4 regions of the Cupriavidus sp. FW216-B1 genome follow, and region 3 is predicted to be linked to each of the others. Evidence: predicted binding sites of a transcription regulator. Region 3 holds the regulator's gene; each other region holds the start of a gene.
What was found. Region 3 encodes LexA, which represses DNA repair genes until DNA is damaged. Its sites were predicted from a motif close to ACTGTATNNNNATACAGT; they were not measured.
Positions count from the first base shown of each region.

Region 1: the regulator LexA is predicted to act here: its motif matches at 2,312-2,329, upstream of AC3WXD_RS22475 (ATP-dependent helicase).
Region 2: the regulator LexA is predicted to act here: its motif matches at 1,599-1,616, upstream of imuA (translesion DNA synthesis-associated protein ImuA).
Region 4: the regulator LexA is predicted to act here: its motif matches at 1,648-1,665, upstream of imuA (translesion DNA synthesis-associated protein ImuA).

Region 1 is NZ_JBYTEL010000011.1:180,464-184,643, forward strand. It holds gene AC3WXD_RS22455 (LysE family transporter) at 1-205, opposite strand, end outside; gene AC3WXD_RS22460 (hypothetical protein) at 245-838, opposite strand; gene AC3WXD_RS22465 (thioredoxin fold domain-containing protein) at 1,032-1,526, shown strand; gene AC3WXD_RS22470 (TlpA disulfide reductase family protein) at 1,644-2,201, shown strand; gene AC3WXD_RS22475 (ATP-dependent helicase) at 2,525-4,180, shown strand, end outside.
Region 2 is NZ_JBYTEL010000017.1:48,700-52,879, reverse strand. It holds gene AC3WXD_RS26345 (hypothetical protein) at 1-1,413, opposite strand, end outside; gene imuA (translesion DNA synthesis-associated protein ImuA) at 1,649-2,350, shown strand; gene AC3WXD_RS26335 (Y-family DNA polymerase) at 2,277-3,740, shown strand; partial or broken gene AC3WXD_RS26330 (PHP domain-containing protein) at 3,748-4,180, shown strand, end outside.
Region 3 is NZ_JBYTEL010000036.1:23,947-28,126, forward strand. It holds gene rpsF (30S ribosomal protein S6) at 1-105, opposite strand, end outside; gene AC3WXD_RS33945 (asparaginase) at 207-1,205, opposite strand; gene lexA (transcriptional repressor LexA) at 1,466-2,122, shown strand; gene AC3WXD_RS33955 (hypothetical protein) at 2,243-2,413, shown strand; tRNA gene AC3WXD_RS33960 (tRNA-His) at 2,572-2,647, shown strand; gene AC3WXD_RS33965 (DUF808 domain-containing protein) at 3,359-4,180, shown strand, end outside.
Region 4 is NZ_JBYTEL010000001.1:286,845-291,024, forward strand. It holds gene araD (L-arabinonate dehydratase) at 1-1,494, shown strand, start outside; gene imuA (translesion DNA synthesis-associated protein ImuA) at 1,755-2,660, shown strand; gene AC3WXD_RS01145 (Y-family DNA polymerase) at 2,593-4,146, shown strand.

The DNA of each region.
Region 1 (4,180 bases), on a different contig from region 3:
CGGAAGCCAGCAGCAGCGCGCCCAGGCCGCCGCCCGCCACCAGCAGGATGATCACCAGCCCCGCCTGCAGGCCGAAGATGGTGGTGGTGGTCTTGCGCAGCCCGTAGGACAGGCCGTGGCTCATCGACAGCACCGCGCCCGAACCCGGCGACACGGCAATCACCCAACAGGCCGCGAAATAGGCCAGCCAAACTTCCCAACGCATGACATCACTCCTTGAAAAAACGTTGCGCCAGTCCCGCACTCAGAACGGATGGAAACCCGTCAGGAACTGGTCGACCTGCTCGGCCTGGCGCTGGTCGCGCGCGGCGTCGCCGGCCTCCAGCACCACCGCCTGGTAGACCCGCACGCCCGAGGCCACCAGCCGCGCGGTCAGCCGGCGCGGCGCCTGGTCCTGCGGCGACACCGCCGCCACCTGCACCTCCACGCCCGGCAGCGCCACCGCCGGCGTGGCGGCGGACATCACCGTCACCTGGCGCGTCTTGACCGCGTCGGGCGCGTGCGGCCCGAGGTTGCCGAGCAGCCCGGCCTGCATCGATTCGAGCGCGGCCTGGCGCAAGGCGGCGTCGTCGGCGGGCAGCGTCACCACGCCCACGGCGAACAGGGTCTCGTCGACGCGCGCCGCATCCATCGTCATCGGCAGCTTGCGCCCGGCGATGGCCACCTCGCGCGCCGCGCCGGTCGGCTTGCCCGGGTAGAGCGCGGCGTAGGCGCCCTCGCTGGACTGGATGGTGCGCCAGTCGTAGCGCGGCGAGCAGCCGACGAGCGCGCAGACGGCGGCGGCCGCGCCAAGGGCGGACAGCGTGGACGGCAGGCGGGACAACCAGGCGTGGGGCATCGCGGCGGCGGATAGGGCAACGGTCCTGCGGACGGCTGCTGCGTGATGGTGCGGTCCCGCGCCCGCGGGCCGGCGCGGCGCCACGGGTACGGACGGAAGCCGCTATTATCGGGGAACCCGCGCGCCAGCGCGTATTCCTGCATTCCCCACCCCCTCCCCCGCCATGCCGAGCCTGCCCCGCGCCCCGTCCCCGATGCCGCTGCCATGCGCGCGCGCCCGGCATGCCGTGGCCGCCGTGCTGCTCGGTGCCGCCCTGCTCGCCGGCGGCGCGAGCGCGCTGGCCGCGCCCGCCCGCCTGCCGCCCGCCACCGACCTCGCCGCGCAGGGCGCGGCCGCCGCCGGCAAGGGCCAGCCGCTGGTGGTGCTGGTCAGCCTGCCCGGCTGCGTCTACTGCGAGACCGTGCGCCGCAACTATCTCGGCCCGCAGGCCGCCGCCGGCGAGATCGAGGCGCGCGAGCTGGACATGACCGCCGCCACGCCGCTGCGCAATGCCGACGGCACCATGACCACCGCGCGCGACTGGGCGCGCAGCCACAACGTGTCGGTGGCGCCCACGGTGCTGTTCCTCGACGCCCGCGGCCGCTCGCTGGCCGCGCCGCTGCAAGGCCTGCAGCCGGATTTCTACGGCGCCTACCTGGAGCAGGCGCTGGACCAGGCCCGCGCGGCGCTGGCGGCGGCGCCACGCTGACGCCGCCCGGCACTGCGGCCAATCGCCGCAGCCCGGCCGCGCCCGGAATTGCCTCCGGCAGCGCTTCGGCCGCGGCAGTAGAATGGGAGCTTATCCCCTGACCCGCCGGCAAGCATCATGACGACCTCGGCTTCCCCCGCCATGTCCACCCCGACCACCCGCGCCGCCCAGCGCAAGCTGTGGCCCGTCATCGGCGCCGTGGTGCTGGTCGCCGTGCTCGGCTTCTTCGGCTACCGCGCGATCGCGCCGGCCAACGCCGCGCCGCCCGCCACCTTCACGCTGCTGTCGGGCCAGAAGATCAGCACCGCCGACCTCAAGGGCAAGGTCTACCTCGTCAACTTCTGGGCCACCAGCTGCACCACCTGCGTCAAGGAGATGCCGGAAATGGTCCGCACCTACGACAAGTTCAAGGGCAAGGGCCTGGAGTTCGTGGCGGTGGCGATGAGCTACGATCCGCCGATGTACGTGATGAACTATGCGCAGACGCGCCAGCTGCCGTTCAAGGTGGCGATGGACTCCGACGGCGCCGCCGCCAAGGCCTTCGGCGAAGTGCAACTGACCCCGACCACCTTCGTGATCGACAAGGACGGCCACATCCTCAAGCGCTACGTGGGCGAGCCCGAGTGGGATGCGCTGCACAAGCTGCTCGACGACGCGCTGGCCAAGGCCGCCTGACCCGCCTTCTTTCTCGTCTTTCCCCGCCTGCGCCAGCCTTTGCAGGCACTTTCCCGCAGCGTTTCCCGCTGACAGGGCCACGCGCGCAACGCTGCGGCTTGCGCGCGCGGCCTGTATAGATATACAGTTACCGGCAGCCGTTTCTCGCCCTCGTCCCGCCCATGCCGGGCAGCGCACATGCGCGCCCCCGCAGCCCAGAGGCTCCTGCCGTGCTACTCGATTCCGCCCCCGCTGCCACCCCTGCCGCCCCTGCCACCCCTATTGCCGCTCCCGGCGACGCCCCTCCGGCTTCGCCCGCCACGCCGCCGCCGCCCGCCGCGGAGGTGCCGCCGCATCTCGCGAAGCTGAATCCCGAACAGCGCGCCGCCGTGACGCACGAGGCGCACTCGCCGCTGCTCATCATCGCCGGCGCCGGCTCGGGCAAGACCAACACGCTGGCGCACCGCGTGGCGCACCTGGTGCTGGGCGGCGCCGATCCGCGCCGCATCCTGCTGCTGACGTTCTCGCGCCGCGCCGCCGCCGAGATGGGGCGGCGCGTGGAGCGCATCGTCGACCAGGCGCTCGGCAACCAGGCCTCGGGCGCCGGGCGCGCCGCGCTGCAATGGTCGGGCACCTTCCACGCCATCGGCGCGCGCCTGCTGCGCGAATACGCCGAGACGCTCGGCCTGTCGCCCGCCTTCACCATCAGCGACCGCGGCGACGCCGCCGACCTGATGAACATGGTGCGGCACGACCTCGGCCTGTCGGCGCAGGCCACGCGCTTCCCGCGCAAGGAAACCTGCCTGTCGATCTATTCGCGCGTGGTCAACACCCAGGCCCCGCTCGAAGACGTGCTCAAGCACTGGTTCCCGCGCTACGCCCAGTGGGCCGACGCGCTGCGCGGCCTGTTCGCCGGCTACGTGGAAGCCAAGCAGAAGCAGCAGGTGCTGGACTACGACGACCTGCTGCTCTACTGGGCGCAGGCGCTCGGCGAGCCGGCGCTGGCGCAGGACATGGGCGCGCGCTTCGACCACGTGCTGGTCGACGAATACCAGGACACCAACGCGCTGCAGGCCGCCATCCTGCTGCGCCTGAAGCCGGACGGGCGCGGCCTCACGGTGGTCGGCGACGACGCGCAGTCCATCTACGCGTTCCGCGGCGCCACCGTGCGCAACATCCTCGATTTCCCCACGCGGTTCTCGCCGGCGGCGGACATGGTCACGCTGTCGCAGAACTACCGCTCCACGCAGCCCATCCTGTGCGCCGCCAACGCCGTGATCGGCCTGGCCGCCGAGCGCTTCACCAAGGACCTGTGGTCCGAGCGCGCCTCGGCCGAGAAGCCGCACATCGTGGTGGTCAACGACGAGGCCGACCAGGCCCGCTACGTGGCCGAGCAGATCCTGGCGCGGCGCGAGGCCGGACTGGCGCTGATCTCGCAGGCGGTGCTGTTCCGCGCCGCCGACTACAGCGCGCAGCTCGAGATCGAACTGGTCCGCCGCAACATCCCGTTCGTGAAGTTCGGCGGCCTGAAATTCCTGGAGTCGACGCACGTCAAGGACGTGCTGTCGGTGGTGCGCTGGATGGAGAATCCGCGCGACCGCATGGCGGCCTTCCGCAGCCTGCAGCTGATGCCGGGCGTGGGGCCCAAGACCGCCGCGCGCGTGCTCGACGCCATCGAGGTCGCCACCGAGCCGCTGTTCGCGCTCGAATCGTTCGAGGCGCCGCCGGCCGCGGCCGAGGCGTGGCCGGAGTTCGTCGCGCTGGCGCGCGTGCTGATGGCGCCGGCCGCGCCGTGGCCGTCGGTCTTCGAGCAGGTGGTGGCGTGGTACCAGCCGCACCTGGAGCGCATGCACGACGACGCCCACGCGCGCGCCGCCGACCTGCAGCAGCTCGAGCGCGTCGCCGCCACCTACGCCTCGCGCGAGCGCTTCCTGACCGAGCTCACGCTCGACCCGCCCGATGCGTCGAGCGACGAATCCGGCGCGCCGCTGCGCGACGAG
Region 2 (4,180 bases), on a different contig from region 3:
CCCGGCCGTCGCATCGGCCGCATATTGCGCGCAACCGGTCAACGTGAAGTCCGCGCGCGGATTGGCGAAGGCCGCGTCGAAGCTGCCGAACGGCACGCTCGCGCCATCGGCGCCCAGTTGCACCACCACCGCCGGATCGGCCGGGTTCACCACGCTCGTGTCCGCCGCCAGCCACACGCCCCGGGCCGCCGCCGGCAGCGCCGTGGCGGGCTCGACCGGCCCTTCGCCGGCCACGCCGAAACGCTCCAGCCGCGCCGGCTGGCTGCCGTCGGCGGTCAGCCGCCACACACGTGTGCCGTCGATGGCCAGGCTGACGACCGACGGGCTGGCGATGGGCGCGTCCGGCAGGCGGCTCCAAATGCCCGGGGACGTCAGCTGCAGCGTGCTGCTGTTGGTGCGGCCATCCGGGTAGGTCGCGGTCAGCGTCAGCGTCGCGGCATAGGCGTCGACCTGTGCGGCATCGATGCCGATCGTCAGACTGGTGCTGGTGGGCATGCCGACGATGGATGCGGCCGTGCCGCTTTGCTGGATCGACCACGCCAGCGTCGCCCGGCCGGCCAGGTCGGCGCCCGGCCCGTCGGTCAGCGTCGCCGTCACGGTGCCGGTGCGGCCCGGCTTCACGCTCAGCGACGGCGCCGAGAACGCGATCGAGGGCAGCGCCACCAGCGGCCGCGCCAGCGCCGCGTTGGCGCACAGCCGGTCGCCCGCCGGCGTGCTGGCGCACGCGGTGAGTTGCCCCGTGCCCGCCAGCGTGCCCATGGTGGAGACCTGCGCCGAATGGCTGTCCGCCGCCGGCGCGGCGGCGAACGTGGCGTTGTCGACCGCCCACGACCAGTCCGTCAGGTCGGCCGCGCCGTCGACGCCGTCCGAGCGCTGCACCACCGCGGTGACGACTTGCGCCGCTGCGCCGTAGTTGACCGTCAGCGTGGAGGGCGACAACGTCAGCACATAAGTCTTCGCGGGCGCGGCCTGCACCGTCAGGTGCGTGGTGCTGGTGGCCTGAGTACCGTCGGGCAGCGTCGCCGTGGCGACGATGTCGACCTCGCCGGGCGCGAGCATGCGCACCGAGGCATAGGTGCCCACCGGCTGCATCATGCTGGCCGCCGCCGGCGCCTGGTCGGAGGCCGACACGATTACCGCGACCGCTTCGTTGGACGACGACCACGCGAACCTGGCGCCCTTGACCTCGAGGCCGTCGGCGCCGAGCAAGGTAGCCTTCAGCGTCAACGTGCCGCCCTGCGCGGGCGCGGCCGTGCCGGTGTCGACGACGAGCCGGCTGCTGGGCGCCTGCGTGGTGGCTGGGGAAGATGGGGCTTCGTCGCTGCCGCAGGCGGACAGCAGGCCAGCGGCGAGGACAAGCGAGAGCAGGCCGGCCGCGCGAGACCGCGCGCCGGCATGGATACCTTGGAACATGTGACCTGACCCGTTTTTTGTTTGTTGGCAAGTGCGCGCCGCCGGCGTGCTCGGGCGACTCTAGCGACATGCTTCCCACTCTTCCATACCCCTTTGTGGCTATCAAGTTTTTGTAAAATGCACAAAAAATCACAAAGAAGGCCGGAGATGAGCTGCATAGAGCTTATTCTTGCTTCCACATGACCACTGTATAAATATACAGTAGACTGGTTTACAGATTGCTCTGAAACCAGCCATGCCCATTCCTCTCCCCGAGTCCATCCACCCTGCCCTCTGGCGCGCGTCCCAACTCGCCCGGGCCATCGGTCGTACCGTGCCCACGGGCTACCAGGAACTGGTCGGTGAACTCCCCGGCGGCGGCTGGCCGGCCAGCACACTGGTGGAAATGCTGGTCCAGCAGCCCGGCGTCGGCGAACTGCGCCTGCTACGGCCAGCCCTGCTGGCAAACACGCGCCCTATCGCGCTGATACAGCCCCCGCATGCGCCCCAGGCACTGGCCTTCGCCAATTGGGGCCTATCTCCCCGGCAACTGCTCTGGGTCCGCGCGGAACGCACCGCCGACGCCCTCTGGGCGACGGAACAGATGCTGCGCGCCGGTACGTGCGGCGCGGTGTTGCTGTGGCAGCAGCACATGCGCAACGACGCCCTGCGCCGGCTGCACCTGGCCGCGCAATCGGGGGAAGCGCTGTTTTACCTCATACGCCCTCTCGCCTGCGCGCGAGACGCGTCACCGGCGCCGCTACGGGTCGGCATCGTCCCAGCAGCTGGTGGCGCCGATCTTACCTTCTTCAAGCGCCGCGGCCCGCAGCAGGACAAGCCCGTCTTTGTTCCGCTGGCGCCCTCGCCCATCCTGCTTCGCCGTCATGCATCGCCTGTGGATCTGCCTGCGCCTGCCGCGCCTATGCCTCGAAGTGTTCCGGCCTCGTTGGTCCACTGAGCTGGCCGTGGCAGTCCTCGACAAGGACCGTGTACACCACGCCTCGCCGCTGGCCAGCGTCGCCGGCGTGCGGCCGCATATGCGCCGCGGCGGCGTGCAGACGATCGCGCCGCAAACCGTGCTCATCGAGCGCGACCCGGCGCGAGAGGCGGAGGGCCTGCGTGCGCTGGCCCTCGCCCTCCTGCAGTTTTCACCGTGTGTCGTGGGCGCCGAGGAAGACGCCGTGCTGGTCGACGTCTCCGCGAGCCTGCGGCTCTTCGGAGGTGCCCGTCGGCTACGCGCGCGCATGCGTGCGACCGCCGACGCGCTGGGCTATACCGTGGTGACCGGGTGCGCGTCCACAGCGCAGGCCGCATGGCTCCTCGCGCGCGCTGGCGGCGGTGTGTCGCTCAAGACAACCCGCCTCGGCCATCGGCTGGGCGCCCTCCCCGCTGCAACCCTGCCGGCCGCGCGCATCCATGCCGAGTGGTTGGACGGTCTGGGTTGCCGCACTCTGGGCGACTTGCGCCGCCTGCCGCGGGCCGGCCTGCAGCGGCACTGCGGCGCCGCCATCAACGAAGCACTCGACCGCGCACTGGGCGAGGCAGCGGAAGTGTTCGGCTGGCTGGAGGCGCCGCCGGAGTTTTCCGCGAGGGTGGACCTGCCCGACCGTATCGAGCATGTGGAGGCCACCCTGGTCTATGCCTCCGGGTTGATTGAGCAGCTGATCGGCTGGCTCACGGCGCGGCACCTGGCCATCACGCGCTTTGCCGTGTCCCTGCATCATGAGCGGGGTCGGGAGGCGATCCCGCCGACGGTCGTGGAGATCGCCTTGGCCGAGCCGAACTGGCATGCCGATCACCTGGTCCGCCTGCTGCGCGAGCGGCTGGCACGGCTGAGCGTCGACGCGCCCATGATCGCCGTGCAATTGGCGGCCATCGATACCCAGCCGCTGGCCCCGCCGAGCCAAAGCCTGTTCCCTGAACCGGGCGGCACGCCGGAGGACCACACCCGGCTGCTGGAGCTGCTCGTCGCGCGACTGGGCGCGGATCGCGTCCTGCAGCCGGCGCTGCAGCCCGACTACCGGCCCGCCGTCGCGAACGCCTGGGTGCCCGTGACGGACAAGATCCCGGCCGGAGCCGCCGCGCCGGCTTTGCCGCGGCCGGTCTGGTTGCTGGACCAGCCGATCCCCCTGCTCGAGCGCGAGCATCGCCCCTACTATGGGTCCCCGCTGCGCATGGTGTCCCCGCCAGAGCGCATCGAGGCAGGATGGTGGGCAGGCGAGGTGGTCACGCGTGACTACTATGTGGCCGAGGGCCGCGACCATGCCTGCTACTGGATCTTTCAGGAGCGCATGGGCAGTCGCGAAGGAGACGCCGCACGCTGGTACCTGCACGGGCTGTTCGGGTGATCGAGCCATGTTGCCCACTTCTTCCGGCGGCGGGCTTCCCGACTACGCCGAGTTGCACTGCCTTTCGAATTTCTCTTTCCTGCAGGGCGCCTCTCGCGCCGAGGAGCTGGCCGAGCGCGCGGTGCAACTGGGCTACCACGCGCTGGCGATCACCGACGAATGCTCTCTGGCCGGCATCGTGCGCGCGCACACCGTTGCCAAGCAGCACGGCCTGAGACTCCTCGTCGGCGCCTCCTTCCGTCTCGTCAATGCCGATGGCGGCACGGCCTTGTCCTTCGTTGCGCTGGCCCGCAACCGTGCAGGCTACGGCAATCTGTGCGAGCTGATCACGCTCGGCCGCATGCGTGCGGCGAAAGGTAGCTACCAGCTAACCCTGCGGGATCTGGCCTCCCCCGAACCACCCTACTCCCATCTGCGCGGCCTGCCTGACTGTCTGATCG
Region 3 (4,180 bases):
CTGGCCTTCCTGCGAGGTGACCAGCGTCTTGTAACGCTCGATCATGGCCGGAACCTGTTCGCTCTGGTCCGGATGGACGATAAATACGATTTCGTAATGACGCATTGACGCTCCTTTTGGATAAGCCACCCGGGCGCCATGTCCGGTGTGGCAAGGTTGGATAGCCTTAAAGTATAGCGCGCTTTCCACGCATAGGGCAAGCTGCTTCAGTTATCGGCAAAGAGCGCCTGCAACGCCGCCGGATCCGCCGCCAGCGCCGGCCTGGCCGCCAGCGCGAGCAGCAGCAGCACGCGCGCCTTGTAGGGATTCAGGTCGCCGGCCGACACGAAGACGCCGGCGGTCGGCCGCGGCTGCGCCGGCATCGCCACATGCCCGGCCCCGGTGCGCGAGCTGCGCACGACCGCCACGCCCGCCGCGGCGGCCTCGGCCAGCGCCTCCGCCAGCGACTGGTGGATCGAGCCGTTGCCCGCGGCGGCCACCACGAGGCCGCTCACCCCGGCCGCGACCAGCGCATCGACCATCACCCGGCCCGGCTGCGCGTAGCTGGCCAGGATTTCCACCTGCGGCCACGCCGCCGGCACCGGCATGGCCGCGACCGGCAGCCGCAGCGGGGCGCGGGTGAAGCAGACGAAATCGTCCTGCACATAACCGACCGGGCCGCCCGCCGGCGAAGCGAAGGCGTTCACCGCCGCCGTGTGCGCCTTCACGGCGTCGCGCGCGGCGTGGATCTCCTGGTTGACGACCAGCAGCACGCCCTTCCCCGCCGACGCCGGATGGCTGGCCACGCGCACCGCGTCGAGCAGATTCAGCGGGCCGTCCGCGGACAGCGAAGTCGACGGCCGCATGGCCGCGGTCAGCACCACCGGCAGCGTGGCCTCGCAGGCCAGGTGCAGCACCATCGCCGTTTCCTCCAGCGTATCGGTGCCGTGCGTCACCACGATGCCGGCGACGTCGGGCTGCGCCGACCAGAAGCGGATCCGCTCGACCAGCCTGGACCAGAGCGCGAACGACATGTCCTTGCTGTCCACCTGCGCCACCTGCTCCGCCTCGATGCGCGCTACCTCGCCAAGCGCGGGCACGGCTCCGAGCAGCGCCGACACCGGCACCGTGGCGGCCTGGTACTTCGCGCTGCTGGCGGGATTGGACGAAGAACCGGCAATGGTGCCGCCGGTGGCAAGCACAACGACGCGACGCAGTGAGGACATGGCGGGGGACGTGTAGGAAGCCTGGAGTCGAAAAAAACGCGCGCCCGGAACGGGCACCGCGTGCCGCGGATTGTAACCCTGCGCATCCCGACACCCGCAAGGCGCGCCCGCAGGCAGGCGTGTTGCAAACTATTCGTCGATGCGCCGCGTCCTAAAAATTCCGCTTGCACTTCACTCGATACTGTATAAAATCACAGCATACTGTTTAAACGTACAGTGCCTTCCAATAACAGCGAAAACAACAGCGAACAACGGCGACTATGGCGACCCTGACACCGCGGCAGCAGCAGATTTTCGACCTGATTCGCAGCACTCTCCAGCACACCGGCTTTCCGCCCACGCGTGCCGAGATTGCCGCCAAGTTCGGCTTCTCCTCGCCCAATGCCGCGGAAGAGCATCTGCGCGCGCTGGCCCGCAAGGGCGTGATCGAACTCACCCCCGGCGCGTCGCGCGGCATCCGCCTCAAGGTATCGCGCAGCGACTCCGAGTTGCCCGACCAGTTCTCGCTGCCGATGGCGGGCGTCATGCAGCTGACGCTGCCGCTGGTCGGCCGCGTCGCCGCCGGCAGCCCGATCCTGGCCGCCGAACACATCGACCGCCAGTACCAGGTCGATGCCTCCGTCTTCGAAGTCCAGCCCGACTACCTGCTGCGCGTGCGCGGCCTGAGCATGCGCGACGCCGGCATCCTCGACGGCGACCTGCTCGCGGTCAAGCGCGCCAGCGAAGCCGCCAACGGGAAGATCGTCGTGGCCCGGCTCGGCGAGGACGTCACCGTCAAACGCCTCAACCGCCGCGGCGACACGATCGAACTGATCGCGGAGAACCCCGACTTCAGCAACATCATCGTCCAGCCGGACCGGGAAGAATTCTCCCTGGAAGGCATCGCCGTCGGCCTGATCCGTACCGGCGCGTTCTAAAAGCCCCAAGCCTCAAGTGCGGCTGGAGCGGGTTCGCCCGCCTCGAGCTGCACCCGATATGCCAACGCCATCCGCGCTGCGGATGCCGACAACTGTTGTTGCAAATCACCAGGTGTAGCCATGCTCCCAGCCAATCGCTTCTCCACCCGCCGCCCCGTCAAGCCCGTTCCGTTCCGCCAGTCCAAAGGCGTGCGCATCTACCAGGGCGCGCAGCGGCGCACGATGGTCGGCAGCATGGCCGCCATCTGCCGCATGCTCGAACTGGAAGACCTTCCCAAGCTGTCCGTGTAATGGCGCGTGCCACGTGGTGGCGCAGCGTGGAGACGGTTGCCATTCGCCGCATGCGCCAGCCTCATGAAATTTTTTGAGGCGAAGTACTAGCCATGTGCCAATGAAGTTTGTATAATCTTGTTTTTCGTCGATCAGCACTCAGCTGAAAGACAACGACGGTGGCTGTAGCTCAGTTGGTAGAGTCCAGGATTGTGATTCCTGTCGTCGTGGGTTCGAGTCCCATCAGCCACCCCAGAATTCTCTTCGGTATCGACGGCTTAAGCATTAACCAGCCGTTCGCGATACAAGATATCCGATAAAAGCGGATATACCCAACGGCGCCTCTGGCGCCGTTTTTGTTTTCTGCCGCTGGCAAGCATCGCACCGATGCTCCAATTTGCCATTGCCCGGACTCCCCTCCTCAAACCAACGTCGCCAGTTGACCCGCTTATCGCGCATGCGAGGCCGGCCATTTTGCAATTGTTGACAGTCAAACGGTACGTTGCTTCTTATGCTGGCCGCGGCACCATCCCCTTGGTGCTCATATTCGACACTTCCCGATGCCGCTGCGCTGCTCCCCCGGCCCAGCGGCTTTTTTTTGGCGGAACGGCGGCCGCAGCCGCGGTGACAGTTGTTGACAGTCCATGTCTCCGCATCCTGATAGCCTTCAATCTCGCATCGTCATCCTCCGCTGGGTACGGTGCGGCTTCCTGTCCCCGCCGGGCATTCGTGTCCGGCGGGGTTTTCTTTTTTGGCCGATGCGTGGTTCCGATGTCTTGCGGACTTCGGGACCTGACCGCCATCGAGTGGCCATGCAAGATGCCCCGGCCACTGCCTCTCGATTCATGGCGGACATGCCATCCACATGGGGAAGGCATTATCCTGACACCGCACTCCCCATGCGCGCGGAAATTGCGGGGCGACGCTGTTTGTCCCGATACCCACTACACACCAGGAGATCTGGATATGGCCGGCTCGAGCCTCTTGCTGCTGATCGACGACATCACCTCGATCCTTGACGACATCGCGTCCATGAGCAAGCTCGCCGCCAAGAATACCGCCGGCGTGCTCGGCGACGATCTCGCTCTCAACGCGCAGCAAGTCACGGGCATGAAGGCCGACCGGGAGCTGCCGGTGGTGTGGGCAGTGGCAAAGGGATCGCTGCGCAACAAGGCAATCCTGGTGCCGTCCGCGCTGGCGATCAGCGCCGCGATTCCGTGGGCGATCACGCCCCTGCTGATGATGGGCGGCGCCTTTCTCTGCTACGAGGGATTCGAGAAGATTGCGCACAGCCTGCTGCATCGGCGGAAGGCACCGGAGGCGACTGTCATCCGGAGCGAGCCGCCGGCAACGGATCTGGCTACGCTCGAAAAAACGAAGGTCCGCGGCGCGGTGCGCACGGATTTCATCTTGTCGGCGGAGATCATCGTCATCTCGCTCGGCACGGTTTCCGAGGCGACGTTCGGCACGCAGGTTGCCGTATTGTCGGTCATCGCACTGGTCATGACGGTGGGCGTCTATGGCCTGGTGGCTGGCATCGTCAGGCTCGACGATGCCGGGCTTTATCTTCACCAGCGGCCATCGGCAGCGGCGCGCGCCGCCGGCCGGGCCATTCTGCGCATGGCGCCCTGGCTGATGCGGGCGCTTTCGGTGGCCGGCACGGTTGCCATGTTCCTGGTCGGCGGGGGAATCCTGGTGCATGGCTTTCCTGGCGCGCACCACGTGACGGAGCGCGCGGGCGCCCTGCTGGGCGCGGAAGGCAGTCTTGACATGCTCGGTCCCCTGCTC
Region 4 (4,180 bases), on a different contig from region 3:
GTGATGCCGACGCTGAGCGTGGGCGAGACCTACGTGCGCCCCAGCACGCTGATCTACCGCAACCTGCTGGCGATGGACGCGGAAGAGATCCTGCGCTCGCACCCGATCGACGGCGCCGTGCTGCTGGGCGGCTGCGACAAGACCACGCCCGGGCTGCTGATGGCGGCCGCATCGATGAATATCCCGGCCATCTTCGTGCCCGCCGGCGCGATGCTGCGCGGGCACTGGCGCGGCCAGCAGATGCTGGGCACCGGCTCCAGCACCTGGCAGGCCCTGGCCGACTACCGCGCCGGCAAGCTCGACGAAAAATCGTGGCGGCAGGTCGGCGAGGGCACGGCGCGCTCGCCGGGCACCTGCAACACGATGGGCACCGCCTCGACCATGACCAGCATGGCCGACGCGCTGGGGCTGACCCTGCCGGGCGCCAGCTCGATCCCCGCGGTCGACGCCACGCATTCGCAGATGGCGTCGATGTCCGGGCGCCGCATCGTCGAGATGGTGTGGGAAGACCTGCGGCCGAAGGACATCGTCACGCGCCAGAGCTTCCTGAACGCCGTGGTCACGGACATGGCGCTGTCGGGCTCGACCAACTCCCTCATCCACCTCGTGGCGATGGCGCGCCGCCTCGGCGTCGAACTGTCGCTCGACGATTTCTCGCGCGCCAGCGAGACGGTGCCGGTGCTGTGCAACCTGCAGCCCAGCGGCACCTACCTGATGGAGGACCTGTTCTACGCGGGCGGGCTGCTGGCGCTGCTCAAGCGCATCGCCGGGCACCTCGACCTGTCCTGCCAGACCGTCACCGGCCGCACGCTGGGCGAGAACATCGAGCAGGCCGAGGTCTACAACGACGACGTCATCCGCACCGAGGAAAACCCGGTCTACGGGGCCGGCGGGCTGGTGGTGCTGCGCGGCAACCTGGCGCCGCGCGGCGCGGTGCTCAAGCGCGCCGCCGCCGAGCCGCGCCTGCTCCAGCACACCGGCCCGGCCGTGGTGTTCCGCAACTTCCAGGACATGCTCGCGCGCGTGGACGACCCCGACCTCGCCGTGACCGCGGACAGCGTGCTGGTGCTGCAGGACAGCGGCCCGACCGGCGCGCCCGGCATGCCGGAATGGGGCATGCTGCCGATCCCCAAGAAGCTGCTGGCGGCCGGCGTGCGCGACATGGTGCGGATCTCCGACGCGCGCATGAGCGGCACCAGCTACGGCACCTGCGTCCTGCACGTCTGCCCGGAAAGCCGCGTGGGCGGGTTGCTGGGGCTGGTGCGCGACGGCGACCTGGTGCGCCTCGACACCGAAGGCCGCCGGCTCGACCTGCTGGTGGACGAGGCCGAGATCGAGGCGCGGCGCAAGGCCTGGGTCGCGCCGCCGCCGCACTACGAGCGCGGTTTCGGCCTGCTGCACATCGAGCACGTGCTGCAGGCGGACGAAGGCTGCGACCTCGATTTCCTCGCCAGGCAGGGCAACGTGCCCGATCCGGAAGCGCGCTTCTCGTAGCGCAAATCGGGCCGGGACACCGTTGCCGCGATGCCCGCGGCGGCTGTGTCCCGGCCGCCTTCTCGTCACGATCCCGCCGCCGTCCCGCCGCCGTCCCGCCACGGGGCGGCGATCCCGGCACTCCCTGCATCTCCCCCTTGCGTCCGCCGCGATACTGTATAAACATACAGTATTCGGAGATTCCGCCTATCCCGCCTTGTCCCACCTTATCCCGCCGCCTTGCCGCGCGGATAAGGCCGTCACAAGGCCGCAAGCATCACATGAGTTCCCTCGTTTCCTCCGGCTCGCACGCGCCGCCCGTTGATCCACCCGTGCCACCCGTGGCCCAGCCCGCCGGGGCCGGCCGCCAGGCGGCGCTGGAGGCGCTCGCGCAGCGCCATCCCGGCCTGTGGCGCGCCGGGCAGCTCGGCCGCGCGGGGCAGGCGGGCAGCGTGCCGGCGCTGGAAACCGGCCATGCGGCGCTGTCGGCCGAATTGCCGGGCGGCGGCTGGCCGCTGGGGGCGCTGACCGAGCTGCTGCTGGCCGAGCCCGGCGTGGGCGAGCTGCGCCTGCTGCGCCCGGCGCTGGCCGCGCTGGCGGCGGCGCCGCGGCGCCTGGCGCTGGTGGGGCCGCCGCACCTGCCGAACGCGGCGTGCCTGGCCGGCTGGGGGCTGCCGGCGCGGCAGGTGTTCTGGGTGCGCGCGCCGGCCGGCGCCGGCAAGGCCGCGGCGCAGGCCGACCTGCTGTGGGCGGCCGAGCAGGTGCTGCGCAGCCAGGCCTTCGGCGGGGTCGTGGTGTGGCTGCCCGCGGCGCGGCCCGAGGCGCTGCGCCGCCTGCAGGTGCTGGCGCAGGCGGGCGACGCGGTGGCGTGGGCCGTGCGCCCGGCCGGCGTGCTGCGCGAGTCGTCGCCGGCGGTGCTGCGCCTGCTGCTGGCGCCGGCGCCGGGCAATGCGGTGTCGATCACCTTCCACAAGCGGCGCGGCCCGGTGCGCGAGCAGCCGCTGGTGCTGCCGCTCGACGAGATGGCGGCGGTGCCGGGCCGTCCGTCCGCGCCGCGGCCCGCGCCTGCGGAGGCGCCGTTGCCGCGGGTTTCACAGGCCGTTGCGGGAGAGCAAGACCATGTCGTACTGGATCGCGGTGCATCTGCCGCGCCTGTCGCTGGACGCGCTGCAGCCGAACTGGCCTGAGCCGGACGCTGCCGCCGCGGTCCCCGGCGTGCTGCATCACGGCGTGCCGGTGGCGGTGATGGAGCGCGAGCGCGTGGTGCTGGCCAATACCCCGGCGGTGGCGCTGGGCGTGCAGGCCGGCATGCGGCGCGGCGGGGTGCAGGCCCTGTCGGCGCAGGTGGTGCAACTGGAGCGCGAGCCGGCGGCGGAGGCGCAGCTGATGACGGCGCTGGCGCTGGCGCTGCTGCATTTCTCGCCGCACGTGAGCCTGCATCCGGAGCCCGACGCGGCCACGGTGATGATCGACGCGGGCGCCAGCGTGCGGCTGTTCGGCGGGCATCGCGCGCTGTGCCGCGCGGTGTATGCGCGGGTGCGCCGGCTGGGCGTGTTCCTTCAACTGGGCTGCGCGCCGACCGCCTTCGGCGCGGCGTGGCTGGCGGCGCAGCCGTTCCGGCGCGACCGGCACGGCCGCATGGTGCGCCCGGCGCGGCGCGCGCTGCGTCCGGCGCGCATGGCGCGGCTGCTGGACCGCCTGCCGGTGGCCATGCTGCGCAACGTGGCCGACGAAGGCTGGCTCGACGGCATCGGCTGCCGCACCGTGGGCGAGGTGCGCGGCCTGCCGCGCGCGGGTTTGCAGCGCCGCCTCGGCGCGGACGTGCTGGCGCGGCTGGACCAGGCCTATGGCGAGGTGCCGGTGCGCTTCGCCTGGTTCGCCGCGCCGCCCGAGTTCGCGCAGCGCATGGAACTGCCGGGCCGCACCGAATCGGTCCAGGGCGTGATGGCCGGCGCGCAGCGCCTGCTGCTGGCGCTGGGCGGCTGGCTGGCGGTGCGGCAGGCCGGCGTGACGCGCCTGGCGCTGCGGCTCGAGCATGAGCGCTACCGCCTGGGCTGCGAGACCCCGGCCACGCCGGTGACGGTAAGCCTGGCCGAGCCCAGCCGCGACCCGGCGCACTTGTGCCGGCTGCTGCAGGAGCGCCTGGACAAGGTGCAGTTCACCGTGCCGGCGGTGGGGCTGCTGCTGGTGGTGGAGGCCATGCAGGAATGCCTGCCGCGCAGCGAGGCGCTGTTTCCCGAGCCGGGCGGCACGCCGGCCGGGCTGGGCCGCCTGCTCGACACCTTGATGGCGCGCCTGGGCCGCGAGAACGTGCTGCAGCCCATGCCGCTGGCGGACCACCGGCCCGAGCGCGCCAGCCGCTGGTGCCCGGTGGACGAGATGCCCGCGCGCGCGCCGGCGGCACCCGCGCAGGCCTGGCCCGCGCGCCCGCCGTGGCTGCTGGCGCAGCCGCTGCCGCTGGCCGTGCAGCGCCACCGGCCCTGCCACGGCGGGCCGCTGGTGCTGCTGTCGCGGCCCGAGCGCATCGAGTCCGGCTGGTGGGACGACGCGCTCGCCACGCGCGACTATTTCGTCGCCGAGCGCGCCGACGGCCTGCGCTGCTGGGTCTACCGCCAGCGCCCGGGGCGCGAGGAGGGCGGCGAATACCGCTGGTTCCTGCACGGGCTGTTCTGAGCCGGCTGCACCGAGCGCGCCCGCGCCGCGCGCC